Regions from separate parts of the Arthrobacter sp. DMZ02-1R genome, predicted to be linked through region 1. Evidence: riboswitches for the same ligand, from Rfam matches in the RefSeq annotation. Region 1 holds a riboswitch; the other holds the start of a gene.
The links. A riboswitch is a leader RNA that binds a small molecule or an ion and turns the genes downstream of it on or off. The one in region 1 is predicted to bind glycine.
Positions count from the first base shown of each region.

Region 2: it holds a riboswitch for glycine, as region 1 does, so the genes downstream of both, lipA (lipoyl synthase) here and gcvP (aminomethyl-transferring glycine dehydrogenase) in region 1, are expected to answer to the same signal.

Region 1 covers NZ_CM173230.1:3,873,289-3,880,319, forward strand. Annotated here, with positions in the region: gene gcvT (glycine cleavage system aminomethyltransferase GcvT) at 1-436, opposite strand, end outside; gene gcvP (aminomethyl-transferring glycine dehydrogenase) at 450-3,302, opposite strand; glycine riboswitch at 3,354-3,488, opposite strand; glycine riboswitch at 3,490-3,587, opposite strand; gene AC3ANQ_RS18390 (TetR/AcrR family transcriptional regulator) at 3,789-4,328, opposite strand; gene AC3ANQ_RS18395 (MFS transporter) at 4,412-5,953, shown strand; gene AC3ANQ_RS18400 (SRPBCC family protein) at 5,958-6,416, opposite strand; gene AC3ANQ_RS18405 (ArsR/SmtB family transcription factor) at 6,419-6,772, opposite strand; gene AC3ANQ_RS18410 (sigma-70 family RNA polymerase sigma factor) at 6,845-7,031, opposite strand, start outside.
Region 2 covers NZ_CM173230.1:489,177-496,207, forward strand. Annotated here, with positions in the region: gene AC3ANQ_RS02235 (methylenetetrahydrofolate reductase) at 1-666, opposite strand, end outside; gene lipA (lipoyl synthase) at 684-1,709, opposite strand; glycine riboswitch at 1,759-1,864, opposite strand; glycine riboswitch at 1,866-1,964, opposite strand; gene AC3ANQ_RS02245 (IclR family transcriptional regulator) at 2,086-2,844, opposite strand; gene AC3ANQ_RS02250 (MIP/aquaporin family protein) at 3,016-3,771, shown strand; gene dhaK (dihydroxyacetone kinase subunit DhaK) at 3,768-4,760, shown strand; gene dhaL (dihydroxyacetone kinase subunit DhaL) at 4,762-5,409, shown strand; gene AC3ANQ_RS02265 (HPr family phosphocarrier protein) at 5,406-6,125, shown strand; gene AC3ANQ_RS02270 (dihydroxyacetone kinase subunit DhaK) at 6,185-7,031, shown strand, end outside.

The sequences.
Region 1 (7,031 bases):
CCGAGGCGTCCTCGACGACGACGTCAAAGTTGGCGGCACGCTGCGCCAGAGCCTCAGCAACAACCTTGGCGTTGCCGGCGTTCGGAACCACAAGGAACTTGTCGCTGCCGTCTTCGGAAGACGGACGGCGGTACGTGATGAGGTCGTCGATGATGCCGCCGTCTTCCTGGCAGATCAGCGAGTACTTGGCCTTGCCAACCGACATGGCCGAAATTTTGCCGACCAGGGCATAGTCCAGGAAGGCGGCAGCGTCCGGGCCGGTGACCCAGACTTCGCCCATGTGGGAGAGGTCGAACAAGCCTGCGGACTGGCGGACGGCGTGGTGCTCGGCCAGCTCGGACGAGTATTTCAGGGGCATCTGCCAGCCACCGAAATCGGTGAAGGAAGCGCCGAGCTTCTTGTGCTCTTCGTAGAGCGCAGTGTAGTTCTCAGTCATCGTGAGGATTCCTTTAGTTCTCGAAGGCTTCGATCGGTGGGCAGGAGCAGACCAGGTTACGGTCGCCTGCCGCGCCGTCGATGCGGCCTACTGGCGGGAAGTACTTGTCCTGCTTGAGGTGGTGGACCGGGAAGACGGCTTGCTCGCGCGGATATTCACGATCCCAACCGGAGCTCACGACGGCGGCAGCGGTGTGCGGTGCGTGGCGCAACGGGCTGTTCTCCACTGTGAAATCGCCGTTCGCGACCTGGTCGATTTCCTTGCGTATGGTGATCATGGCTTCGATGAAGCGGTCGATCTCGCCCAGGTCCTCGGACTCGGTGGGCTCCACCATGAGGGTGCCCGCCACCGGGAACGCCAGCGTCGGGGCGTGGAAACCGTAGTCGATGAGGCGCTTGGCGACATCCTCGGCGGTAACACCCGTGCGGGCCGTCAGTTCGCGCAGGTCCAGGATGCACTCGTGGGCCACGAGTCCGCCTTCGCCCGTGTAGAGAACCGGGAAATACTCGTTAAGGCGGGAGGCGATGTAGTTCGCGGCAAGCAGCGCGGACTTGGTGGCCTCGGTGAGGCCTTCGCCACCCATGAGCTTCACGTAGGCCCAGGAAATCGGCAACACACCCGCGGAGCCGTAACGCGAGGCGGAGATGGCCACGCCGTGCCCGTCTTCATGCGCTGCCTTGTTGGCATCGCCCGGCATGAAGGGTGCAAGGTGCGCCTTGGCAGCGACCGGGCCCACGCCCGGTCCGCCGCCGCCGTGCGGGATGCAGAAGGTCTTGTGCAGGTTCAGGTGGGACACGTCGCCGCCGAACTTGCCCGGCTGGGCCAGGCCCACGAGCGCGTTGAGGTTGGCACCGTCAACGTACACTTGGCCGCCGGCTGCATGCACGGAGTCGCAGATTTCGCGGACGTCGGCGTCGTACACGCCGTGGGTGGAGGGGTAGGTGATCATGATGGCCGAGAGGACGTCCTTGTTGGCGTCGATCTTGGCCTGCAGGTCCGCGTGGTCGATGGTGCCGTCGGCCGCGGTGGCCACAACTACGACCTTCATGCCGGCCAGCACTGCCGAGGCGGCGTTGGTGCCGTGGGCGGAAGCCGGGATGAGGCAGACGTTGCGCTGGAGGTCGCCGCGGGAGTGGTGGTAGCCGCGGATGGCCAGCAGGCCCGCGAGTTCGCCCTGGGAACCGGCGTTGGGCTGGATGGAGACCTGGTCGTAACCGGTGATCTCCGTGAGGTCAGCTTCCAAATCTTCGATCAGTTCCCGCCAGCCCACGGTCTGGGAATCCGGGGCGAAGGGGTGGATCGAGGCGAATTCCGGCCAGGAGATGGCTTCCATCTCGGCAGTGGCGTTCAACTTCATGGTGCACGAACCCAGCGGGATCATGGTGCGGTCCAGTGCAAGGTCGCGGTCCGAAAGCTTGCGGATGTAGCGCAGCAGCTGGGTTTCGGAACGGTGGGTGTTGAACACCGGGTGCTGCAGGTAATCGGAGGAACGCTCGACGGCGGCCTCCAGAGCGAAGCCCTCACGTGACTCCGCGAGCGAAGCACCGAAGGCGGCGACGACGTCGGCGAGGACCGCGGTCGTCGTCGTCTCGTCAACAGAGATTCCCACGGTGTCAGCGTCGATGCCGCGCAGGTTGATGCCCTTGTCCTCAGCGGCGGCAACGATCTCGGCAGCCTTGCCCGGGACGCGGACAGTGACGGTGTCGAAGAAGCTGCCATGCAGGATCTCAAGGCCGGCGGTCTTGAGTGACGCGGCGAGGGCGCGGGCGTGATTGTGGGCGGTCTCGGCGATCGCCTTCAGGCCATCGGGGCCGTGGTACACGGCGTACATCGAGGAGACGATGGCAAGCAGTGCCTGCGCGGTGCAGATGTTGGACGTGGCCTTTTCGCGGCGGATGTGCTGCTCGCGGGTCTGCAGCGCCAGGCGGTAGGCGGGGGTGCCGGCGTCGTCCTTGGAAACGCCTACCAGGCGGCCAGGCATGGAGCGCTCGAGGCCCTTCTGAACTGCCATGTAGGCGGCGTGCGGGCCGCCGAAGAACAACGGAACGCCGAAGCGCTGGGTGGAGCCGACGGCGATATCGGCGCCCTGCTCGCCAGGAGGCGTGATCAGCGTGAGGGCGAGGAGGTCCGCGGCGACGGTGACGAGGGCGCCGCGTTCCTTGGCGGCGGCGATCACGGCAGAGTGGTCGAACACTCGGCCGGAAACGCCCGGCTGCTGCAGCACGATGCCGTTGATGTCGCCGTCGGGCAGGCCCTGGGACAGGTCGGCGATCTCGACTTCGAAGCCCAGCGCCTCGGCGCGGCCCTTCACGATGGCGATGGTCTGCGGGAGGCAGTCGGCGTCAAGGACGGTCTTGCCGTCGTGGGCCGCCTTGTTCTTGTTGGCACGGCGCATCATGAGGACAGCTTCGGCGACGGCCGTGGCTTCGTCCAGGAGGGAGGCGTTGGCGATAGGCAGGCCTACCAGGTCCTGGACCATGGTCTGGAAGTTCAGCAGGGCTTCGAGGCGGCCCTGGGAAATTTCCGGCTGGTACGGGGTGTAGGCGGTGTACCAAGCCGGGGACTCGAGGATGTTGCGGCGGATCACCGGCGGGGTGACGGTGTCGTAGTAGCCCTGGCCGATCATCTGCACGGCCGTCTTGTTCTTGGCCGCCAGTTTGCGCAGTTCGGCCAGAACTTCTACCTCACTGAGGGCGTTCTGGAGGGTCAGGGCGACGTCCTGGCGGATGTCTTTGGGAACCGCGGTGTCCACGAGCGAATCGACAGTGTCGTAACCAACAGACTTGAGCATGATGTCAATGTCGGCTTGGCGACGGGCGCCGATATGCCGGTCAACGAACGTGGTGGAGGTTGAACTAACCGTCACGAAGGAACTCCATTACTAAGGCGGCGTGGGTACGCCACAGCTAATCGGGTTCCTCCCCGCTCTGTATTGGACCTGAGAGTTTCCGCGAATCCGTGCTTATGGGCACTGTTTCGCTTGCACCGTCGGTGAGCACAACGTGTTCCAGTGTCTAGGACACCAGGGGCAGCGTGCTGCTTTCCAGAGTTGCCTTGCCGCGGCGGTGCGTGGGCCTGAGAGATTCCTGGGGAGGATTTGCTCCTACGGCGCCTGCATCACTTGCCTGCAGGACTCTCCCGCCGCAGATCAAAGGCGTATTCAGTTGTGTGAATCGGATCGTGGTTGCCGGTGACGGCTGCCACAACTGTCAATTGTCCTATGGACTGCTCGCGTCCGCAAATGATGTCACCGACTTCGCCCGACTTTCCCAACTGACTGGCATTTGTAGTCGTTTTGGAGCCTCTAAACGACCTCTAAACGACAACAACTGCGAGTCAGTTGGGCCACCGCTCAGTGACGGAGGCGTTCGACGGCGGCCAGCAGCGCACCGACGTCGGCGCTCCTCTCGCTCGCATTGGCTCCCGGACCACCTTCAAGCATTGCGTTGAAGTAGAGCCCATCGCCCATATAGCGGACCGCCTTGGCCATCTCGGGACCCACTTCCTCGGCGAGCACATCCAGCCATTGTTGCTGGATCCCGGCAAAGCGCCTGCGGGTTTCTTCGTGCGCCACCTCCGCGAGCCGCGTGGCGGCGACGAACACCCTGTCCATGGGAGTATCGGCCCAAAGCGAGGACTTGATGAAGAACGCGGAGGCGCCCTCGGGAGCCGCCTTCATCGCCTCGATATCCGTTGCGGCGAGTGTGTCCATGCGTTCCAGCAGGGCGCCGATCATGGCTTCCTTGTTGGGGAAATGGTAGAGCAGGCCACCCTTGGAGACTCCTGCGCGCTTGGCGACGGCGTCGAGCGTGGCAGCCCGCTCCCCCACCTCGATCAGCAGGGCTTCAAAGGCATCCAGGACAGCGTCCCGGGCAATAGGTTTTCGTGGCATGGTGTCCATCATCCCCTAGTTGGATATGTCAGTGTCGATACGGCAAATTGAAACTATACCGTCCAGACGGTATAGTTATCTTCATGTTCAGCCCATCCACAACCCAGCACCCCCGCATCCCGTCCACCCAGTCCGCCCCGTGGCGCGATTGGACTGCCCTGGCGCTCTTGATGTTCCCCGTGCTGCTGGTGGCTGTAGACAACACCGCGCTGACATTTGCCCTGCCGGAAATCGCCCGGACGCTGGAGGTCGGGGGCGTGCAGCTGCTCTGGATTGTGGATGCCTATGCGCTGGTGCTGGCGGCATTGCTGGTATCCATGGGCAACCTGGGAGACAGGATCGGCCGCCGCCGCTTGCTCCTGATCGGCAGCACGGGCTTCGCCGCCGTTTCCGCAGCCACCGCATTCGCCCCGTCGGCCGAATGGCTCATTGCGGGACGCGCCGGCCTGGGCATCTTCGGAGCCATGCTCATGCCGTCCACGTTGTCCTTGATCCGCAACATCTTCCCGGACCCGAACCGCCGCCGGCTCGCCATTGCGGTGTGGGCCGCGGGATTCTCCGGCGGTGCCGCGCTCGGGCCGATCTTCGGTGGCTGGCTCGTGGAACACTTCTGGTGGGGAGCCGTGTTCCTGGTGGCCGTGCCACTGTTGTTGCCCCTCCTTGCCTTCGGCCCATTCCTGATTCCCGAGTCCAAGGATCGCAATCCGGGCAAGCCTGACGTTCCCAGCATCGCGCTGTCCATCCTGACCATGGCACCGGTGGTCTATGGCATCAAGGAGGTCGCTGTGCACGGCTTCGGCCCCGCCCCTGCAGCCTTCATGGCATTCGGCTTGGCAATGGGAATCATCTTTGTCCGCAGGCAGCGCTCCTTGGCATCGCCCATGCTGGATGTGCGTCTTTTTGGGAACAAGGTGTTCAGCACTGCCATCATTGCCAACGTCCTGTCCCTGTTTTCCATGACGGGCTTCATCTACTTCTTCGCGCAGCACTTGCAGCTTGTGGAGGGCCGGTCCCCCATGCAGGCAGGAATCGCCATGGTTCCGGCACTGCTGGCCACCATCGTGGCGGGCATGGTGGTGGTGCCCCTGGTCAAGCGGATCCGCCCGGGACTGGTGGTGGCATCCGGCCTGACGTTGAGCGCCGTGGGCTATCTCGTGGCGGCCCTGGGCAACCATGGCCAGGGCCCCGGGTACCTTTTGACGGCACTCTTGCTGCTGGCCATCGGGGTTGGATCGGCGGAGACTATCTCCAACGACCTCATCCTGGGCGCCGTTCCTGCAGACAAGGCCGGCGCGGCCTCGGCGATCTCCGAGACAGGCTACGAACTCGGCTCATTGCTGGGCACGGCAGTCCTTGGCTCAATCCTGACGGCGTCCTACCAGCACCACCTGCTTCTTCCTGTTGAATTGTCCGGCCATGCGGCAGAACGCTCCCGGGAGACGCTCGCCGGAGCGGTGGACACCGCAGCGTCACTCCCCCAGCCACTGGCTGGGGCCCTGACCGCCGCGGCGCGTGCCGCCTTTGAATCGGGCGTCCACATCACCGCGGCGATTGGGCTGGTACTGATGGCGGGAGCGGCAGTCCTCGCCGCCGTCGTACTCCGCCGCGTGCCGACCGCGAAGTAGGCCGTCAGTTGCCTTCGACGAAGGCCTTGAGGGCATCGAGGAGACCCTCGGTGCCCTCTTTGCGGCCTTCCACATGGTCTTCGTCGGTGAAGTAGGCTCCTTGCTCGGTCAGGGCGAGGCGGGTTCCTTCGCCGTCGGGCTCCATTTCGATCGTGGATAGCGAGACGGACGTCCGCTGGCCATTGAGATACATTTCGTAGGTGTAGACGATCCGCTCGTTCTCGACGATGTCGTGATAGACCGCCTTCATGCTCGAGACGAAGCCACCTTCAGGGCCGCCTGTATCCGTCTCGGTGCCACCTTCGCGGAAGTCGAGGCTGGATTCGCCCTGCGTCCACTCTTCCGGGCCGACGAACCATTTCTTCTTGTTGCCGTAGTCCGAAAATGCTGACCAGACACGCGACACCGGGGCATTGAGTTTGCGTTCGAGGGTGAAGCTTGCATGCGTAATCGGGGTGCTCATGGCTACTCCTGTATTGGTTTGGCGGGGTGGTTTTGATTGAGGAAACTCTCCAGGCGGTCCAGCCGGCGCTCGGCCGATGTCCGGCGAAGCCCGAGCCAGGCCTCCGCCTCGCGGACCGTTCCGGGGACGATGCTGCAGCTGCGGACCCGGCCGATCTTCTCGCTGCGCACCAGCCCGCTGTGTTCCAGGACCTGGAGGTGCTGGACAATCGCCGGGAGGCTCATGGCGAAGGGCTTCGCCAATTCCGAGACCGACGCCGGGCCCTCGCACAGCCGGGCCACGATGGCCCTGCGAGTGGGGTCGGCAAGGGCATGGAAAACGGAATCGAGATCCGCGGCGCCTTGATTGTTAAGCACATGCTTAAGTATTCGCTTAAGTCTTTCAAAGTCAAGAGGCCGGGACCCCGGCGAAGTTAGACGGCGCCCAAACTAGACGGCGCTGTTCAACGCAGCATCATGCGAATTGAACCCACGCGTAATTCCGCCGAGGGTCGCGGTGGCGAGCGTCGAGAGGTAGTCGTGCCGGCGTCGGGCAGTAATCCGCGACTGCGGCTCGAAGACTTGCTCGGGGTCGTCAGAGTAGTGCGCAGAGAGTCCATCACGCATGAGCCGGATA
Region 2 (7,031 bases), 1.5 Mb from region 1:
GTACTTGTCGCCGCTGAGGAGCCGGCGGGCGAGAGTTCCCTTGCTGCTGAGGAACTTCAGGGACGTCCCGACGCCGATCTGGGTTGCCAGGGCCAGCAGCCTGGTCCGGGGAACCGCCCCGGCCACTCCGGCCCACACCGGCAGTTCCACCCCTTCGCGACGCAGGAGCGCTGTGTAATCCAAGACCCTGGGTGCGGAGAAGCACATCTGCGTGACAACGTGCTTGGCCAGATGCTGTTTTGCCAACAGGGCATCCAAGAGGTCCAGCCCGCCCACGGAAGGATGACCTTCGGGGTAGCCGGCGATGCCCGCGGAGATCCCGCCGCCGGAGTATTCGGCGATGTCCTCCAAGAGGTGAAGGCACGATTCGTAGGGGCCAGGACCCCGCGGTCCGTCTCCACCAATGGCGAAGACCTCGGTGATCCCCGCAGCTTCGCAGTCCCGGAGGATGCCGGAAAGCTGCCCCCGGTCCTCCAGCCCGCGTGCCGAGAGGTGCGGAATCACGTTGTAGCCGAGGAAGCTGAGTTTGAGGGAAGCCTCCATGGTTCGCTTGACGCCGTGATGGGGCAAGCAGGTAACGGTGAGTGTTGTGGATACAGGCACCGTGGCCTGGACCTTCTCGACGATTCCGTCCGAGGGAATGATTTCAATCCGGGTGGGGAGCATGCTGGAGTCCTTACGGATCAGGCCGTCGCGTGGTGTGCGAGGAGGGTGCTGGCTTCCTGGCGGGTGGTGCCGGAGTCCTGGATGCCGCCGGCGATGTGGGCCAGGTGGGCGGGGATGTCGCGGCCTTTTTTGCGCATCGCGGTGGCCCAGAGGCGTCCGGCGCGGTAGGAGGAGCGGACCAGGGGTCCGGACATGACCCCGAGGAAGCCGATGTCCTCGGCTTCGGCGGCGAGCTCGACGAATTCCTGGGGTTTGACCCAGCGGTCCACGGGCAGGTGCCGTTCGGAGGGGCGCAGGTACTGGGTGATGGTGATCAGGTCACAGCCCGCGGCGTGCAGGTCGGCCAGGGCTTCGGAGATTTCGGCCCGGGTTTCGCCCATGCCCAGGATCAGGTTGGATTTGGTGACCATGCCGGCGTCCCGGCCCTGGGTGATGACGTCCAGGGAGCGGTCGTAGCGGAACGCGGGGCGGATGCGCTTGAAGATCCGGGGCACGGTCTCGACGTTGTGCGCGAAGACCTCGGGGGCGGAGTCGCAGATCGCACTGATGTGTTCGGGTTTGCCGGAGAAGTCCGGGATGAGCAGTTCCACCCCGGTGCCCGGGTTCAGTTCGTGGATCTTGCGCACGGTCTCGGCGTAGAGCCAGACGCCCTCGTCGGCGAGGTCGTCCCGGGCGACGCCGGTGACGGTGGCGTAACGCAGGGCCATGGCCTGGACGGAGCGGGCGACCTTGGTGGGTTCGAACATGTCCACGGGGGAGGGTTTGCCGGTGTCGATCTGGCAGAAGTCGCAGCGGCGGGTGCATTCGGAGCCGCCGATCAGGAAGGTTGCTTCCTTGTCTTCCCAGCACTCGAAGATGTTCGGGCAGCCGGCTTCCTCGCAGACGGTGTGCAGGCCTTCCTTTTTCACGAGGTTCTTCAGGCCCACGAATTCCGGGCCCATCTGGACCTTGGCCTTGATCCACTCGGGCTTGCGTTCGACCGGGACGGCTTTGTTGCGTTGTTCAACGCGCAGCAGCTTACGGCCTTCAGGTGCCAGGGTCATGAGGAACTCCATAATTCAGGTGGCGCGGACGCGCCACGATGATTCGGTTCCTCCCCGCTCTGTATTGGACCTGAGAGTTTCCGCGCCACCCGCCTTCGCGGCTGGACGCTTGCACCGTCGGTGAGTCCGGTTGCCCGGGCTGCTTTCCAGAGTTGCCTTGCCGCGGCGGTACATGGGCCTGAGAGATTCCTGGGGAGGATTTGCTCCTACGGCGCCTGCTAAAACGTACCGGCAGGGCTCTCCCGCCGCAGATCATAAGCACGTGCCGCCTTTCGGTGACACGTCTCACATGGTATCCGGTGCCCTGACGGTGCGCAAAGAGCGGGCAGCTTCAACCGTCGTGGGTTCCTCCGCGGCCGTCTGCCCGGGCGCCAGCTTAGCGGGCACCTTGGGAGGACCATACGGAAGCTCCGAGCTCCCGTGAAATTGTCCACGCGGCGTCGCGGAGTTCGCGGACCGTGGCCTCGCTTGCCGGCCACTCGCTCGCGGAGAGCACTACAGACAAAACGGCGACGACGGTCCCGCTTTCATCGTAGACGGGGGCCGCGATGGAGGCCTCGCCAATCACCGCTTCCTCGTATTCCAACCCGAGCGCGTTCTTGCGCACTTCCTCAAGCTGGGATCGGAGGACGGCGGGGTTGGTAATCGTTTCGCCGGTAAATTCGGCCAGCGGCTTGCTGAGCACGTCATTTTCGAGCTCGGGGTTGAAGGCGAGTAGTACTTTTCCGAGAGCAGAGGCGTGGGCGGGCAGGTTGAGTCCCGTTTCCGGCATTTGCTCTGTGCCGTCGGGGCGGCGGTCGTGATGAATGATCAAAACCTCGCCGAGAAGGTTCACACCCAGTCGCGTCGCGTAACCGGTCCGTCGTGACAACTCGTGCATCCACCGCATCGCGCGAGCCCGGACGTCAAGGGTGTCGAGGTAGACGCTCGAAAGTTTCAGCAGCGCAGGCCCGAGCATGTAGCGGTTTCCGGAGCTTTCCTGGGCGACCAGCCCGTGTGCCTGTAGCGATTTCACGAGTCCGTGGACTGTGGAAGGCGGAAGCTCCAATGCGGCGGCCAGTTCGGAGATTCCGAGGCGCCTGGCGCCTTGGAGGAGCCCGAGGATTTTGGCCGCTCGGTCAATCGACTGGATCACAGCTCCACCACTCTCGCATCATCGGTTGCCTTGTCGGGCCAACAAGTTAATTTAGCCCCTTGACAGTCGGGAACCCTAAACGGCATGATTCGATATTAACGAACTGGAGTCGACAATGTCGAATCTACTCGTCGTCTAATATAACCCCGCCGTTCAAAGGAGAACTTCGTTATGGACGAAAACCGCATGTGGCAGCGGCTTGCTGCCGAGTTCCTGGGGACCGCGTTCCTCGTCTTCGTAGGCGTAGGATCCGTGCCCGCCCTCGCCATGGCCCGCGGCAATGCGCCGTTCACCGGCTCCGAGCTGGGCGTCATCTCGCTGTCGTTTGGCGCAGTTGTCATTGGCACCGTCTACGTCTTCGGTTACATATCCGGAAATCACATCAACCCAGCTGTGACAGTGGCGCTTGCCGCAACGGGAAAGTTCCCGTGGCGCGATGTGCCGGGATACCTCGCAGCCCAGGTATTCGGCGCCGTTGCAGGCTCATTCGCCATCATCGGCGTGCTCGGCCAGCGCGCCAGCGAACTGGGCCTCGGAGTGGCCGCCTATGGCGAGATCCCCGTCTGGCAGGCCTTCACCGCTGAGTTCATCGGTACTTTCCTGCTCGTCTTCACCGTGTTCGGCGTGATCCACCGCAAGGCAGCACCGGGCTTTGCCGGGATTGTCATCGGATTCATCGTGTTCGCCGCAATCATCCCCGTCGCGCCCGCCACGGGGGCATCGATCAACCCCGCCAGGACCACCGGGCCGATGCTCGTCCAGTTCCTGCTGGGCGGAACCGTTCACTGGGAGCAATGGCCTGTTTATGTTGCCGCAGAACTTGCAGCGGGCATCGCCGCGGGAGCATTGTTTGGGCTCATCTCGCGCACGCAAGCTGACCGCACCTCGCTCACCGCTGCTCTGACCGAACAGGAAACCCGGGCATGAAGAAGCTGATCAACTCCCCGCAGACCCTGCTGGCGGACGCACTGCGCGGTGTCGCCGCCGCGCATGGCCAACTGTCAGTGGACTTCGAGAACCGCATCGTTCTCAGCACCGCACCACGGGAGGGACGCGTCGCACTAGTCTCCGGGGGTGGCTCGGGCCATGAACCGCTGCACAGCGGGTTCGTCGGCGCAGGAATGCTGGATGCCGCGTGCGCCGGTGAGATCTTCACATCACCGACTCCAGACCAGATTCTGGCCGCCGCCACTAGGGTGAACACGGGGGCGGGCGTGCTCTTCGTGGTCAAAAACTACACCGGCGACCTGCTCAACTTTGAAATGGCCGCCGAACTCGCCCGGGAGCAGGGAATCGAGGTCGCCTCGGTTGTCGTCGCCGACGACGTCGCAGTTGAGGACTCCACCTGGACAGCGGGCCGGCGCGGTGTCGGCACCACGCTGATACTGGAAAAGGTTGCCGGCGCCGCCGCGGCCCGCGGCTGGTCGCTTGAGAAGGTGCATGTAGTCGCCAAACGGATCGCCGACGCCGGACGTTCCATGGGAGCGGCGCTTACCAGCTGCACGGTTCCCGCCGTCGGTAGGCCCAGCTTCGATCTCCCCGAGGACGAAATGGAACTCGGCGTCGGCATCCACGGCGAGCCAGGACGAAAGCGCGTACCGCTGATGTCGGCCGCGGAACTGTCCCACGCGTTGGTCGAGTCGATCACCAGCGACTATGACTTCAGCGGCAAACCGGTCATCGCTCTGCTGACCGGCCTGGGAGGAACCCCGCTGATCGAACTCTACGCAATGTTCGCCGAGGTCTCCGATCGCCTCAACGAGCGCAACATCACGATAGCCCGTTCATTGGTCGGCAATTACGTCACCAGCCTCGACATGCAGGGCTGCTCCCTGACTCTGGTCGGTGCAGACAACGAAATTCTCGACCTTTGGGACGCGCCGGTGAATACCCCCGCCCTCCGCTGGAACGATTGACATGCCAGACACACTCACGATTGATGCGCTACAGCAGTGGCTGCACCGCTTCGCGTCCGAAATCACGACACAGGCAGACTGGTTGACCGAGCTGGACTCGGCGATTGGAGATGCCGACCACGGGACCAACATGGTCCGCGGCACAGCCGCAGTGGTCGCCAAGCTCGATGGCGGGACGACAGGCACCGTACAGGAACTGCTCAAGGCCGTCGGCATGACCCTGGTGTCCACCGTCGGCGGAGCCAGCGGGTCCCTGTACGGCACCTTCTTCCTTGAAATGGGCCGAAACAGCCCCTCAGACGTGCAATTGAACGGATCTGAATTGGAGAACGCGCTGCATGCGGGCGTGAACGGTGTCATTGCACGAGGGCACGCAACAGTTGGCGACAAGACCATGATTGATGCCCTCGAACCGGCCGTCGCGGCGCTGTCCCAGTCCCTGGCTGACGGCCGGCAACTGCAGGGCTCAATTGCGGATGCCGCCACTGCGGCGACGACCGGCCGGGACTCCACCAAACCGCTCGTCGCACGCAAAGGACGGGCGTCCTACCTCGGTGAGCGCAGCGCCGGACACATCGATCCCGGAGCCGCGTCAGCAGCCATCCTGGTTGCAGCGCTGGCTGCCACCATCGGGGAAGGAACCACATGATCGGCATCGTACTCGTCTCACACAGTGAAGCCCTCGCAAACGCTGCGATGGAGCTCGCCCTGCAAATGGTTCACGGCGCGCAACCTCCCATCCGGATCGCCGCGGGCGCTGCCGGAGGATTCGGCACCGACGCAACAGCAATCGCGGCCGCAATCGATGACCTCGCCACTACGGAGGGCGTGCTCGTTATCACCGACCTGGGATCAGCGATCCTCAGCGCATCCCTGGCCTTGGAGATCCGCAGCAGCACCCACCAGGCCTTGATCAGCGACGGCCCCTTCGTCGAAGCAACTACGGCGGCCGTGGTCGGCGCAACGGCAGGCAGTTCGCTGGCCGACGTGGCCGCTGAAGCGAGCAACGCCCTCAACGCAAAGAGGACGCAGACTGTCGCCGGACCGGGCGCTTCAGTCCCGGAAAACACCGATCCAAAGAACCCCGCCGCCAGCGCAGAGGAACGTCTAATCAATCCGATGGGCCTGCACACCCGCCCGGCAGCACTACTCGTGCAGACGGCCGGGGAGTTCAGTGCCGACATCGAACTGACAAACACCACCGCCGGGCGAGGACCGGTCAGCGCATCCAGTGTGATCGGTCTGCTGTCCCTCGCAGCGAGCAAGAACGATCAGCTCCGCATTGATGCCAACGGCCCCGACGCCAGTCGGGCCGTGAACGCCGTAAAGCAGCTCGTCCTCAAAGGGTTCGGCGAGCTTTCCTAGCCTTTCCTATCCCTTTCCGTCTCCTTCCACTGACCTAAAACAAGAACCGGAGTACTTCCATGCCCACAACCGTGCGCCGACACATCATCAACAACCCCCACCGCGTGATCGACGAAGCCCTCGACGGTTTCGCCCTCACCTACCCGGAGCTGGTGACGTTCAACAATGAACACAACCTGATCTCCCGCAAAACCCTGACACCCGGCAAGGCCGGACTTGTCTCAGGCGGAGGCTCCGGCCACGAGCCGCTGCACGCCGGATTCGTCGGGAGCGGCATGCTCGACGTCGCCGTCTGCGGCGCAGTGTTTGCCAGCCCCACCGCAGATCAAGTGCATGCGGGCACCAAACTCGCCAATACCGGCGCAGGTGTAGTGCAGATCGTCAAGAACTACACCGGTGACGTACTCAATTTCCAGATCGCCGCATCCCTGGCCGATGACGACGGCGTCCCTGTAGAGCAGGTCCTGGTTGACGACGACCTCGCCTCCGACAACGGCAACGACGGCCCCGGACGCCGCGGCACCGCCGCAGTAGTCACGGTCGAGAAGGTATGCGGCGCCCTTGCCGAGCGGGGCGCCGGTGTTTCCACGATCGCCACACGCGGCCGCGACGTCGTAGCGCGTTCCCGCAGCCTGGCGATCGCCCTGGATGCGGGTGCGCACCCCGGGGAGTCCGCTGCGGCGTTTGAGCTGGAACCACACGAGGTGGAATACGGTGTGGGCATCCACGGCGAACGCGGCACCGGCCGCATCGCCTATGCACCCGCCGACGACCTGGTCGAACAGCTCGTGACCCCGCTGGTTTCCAGCCTGCAGGTCAAGCGTGGCCAGTCGGTGATTGCAATCGTGAACGGCCTCGGCGGGGCCTACCCGCTCGAGCTATCCATCGCAGCCCGCAACGTACACA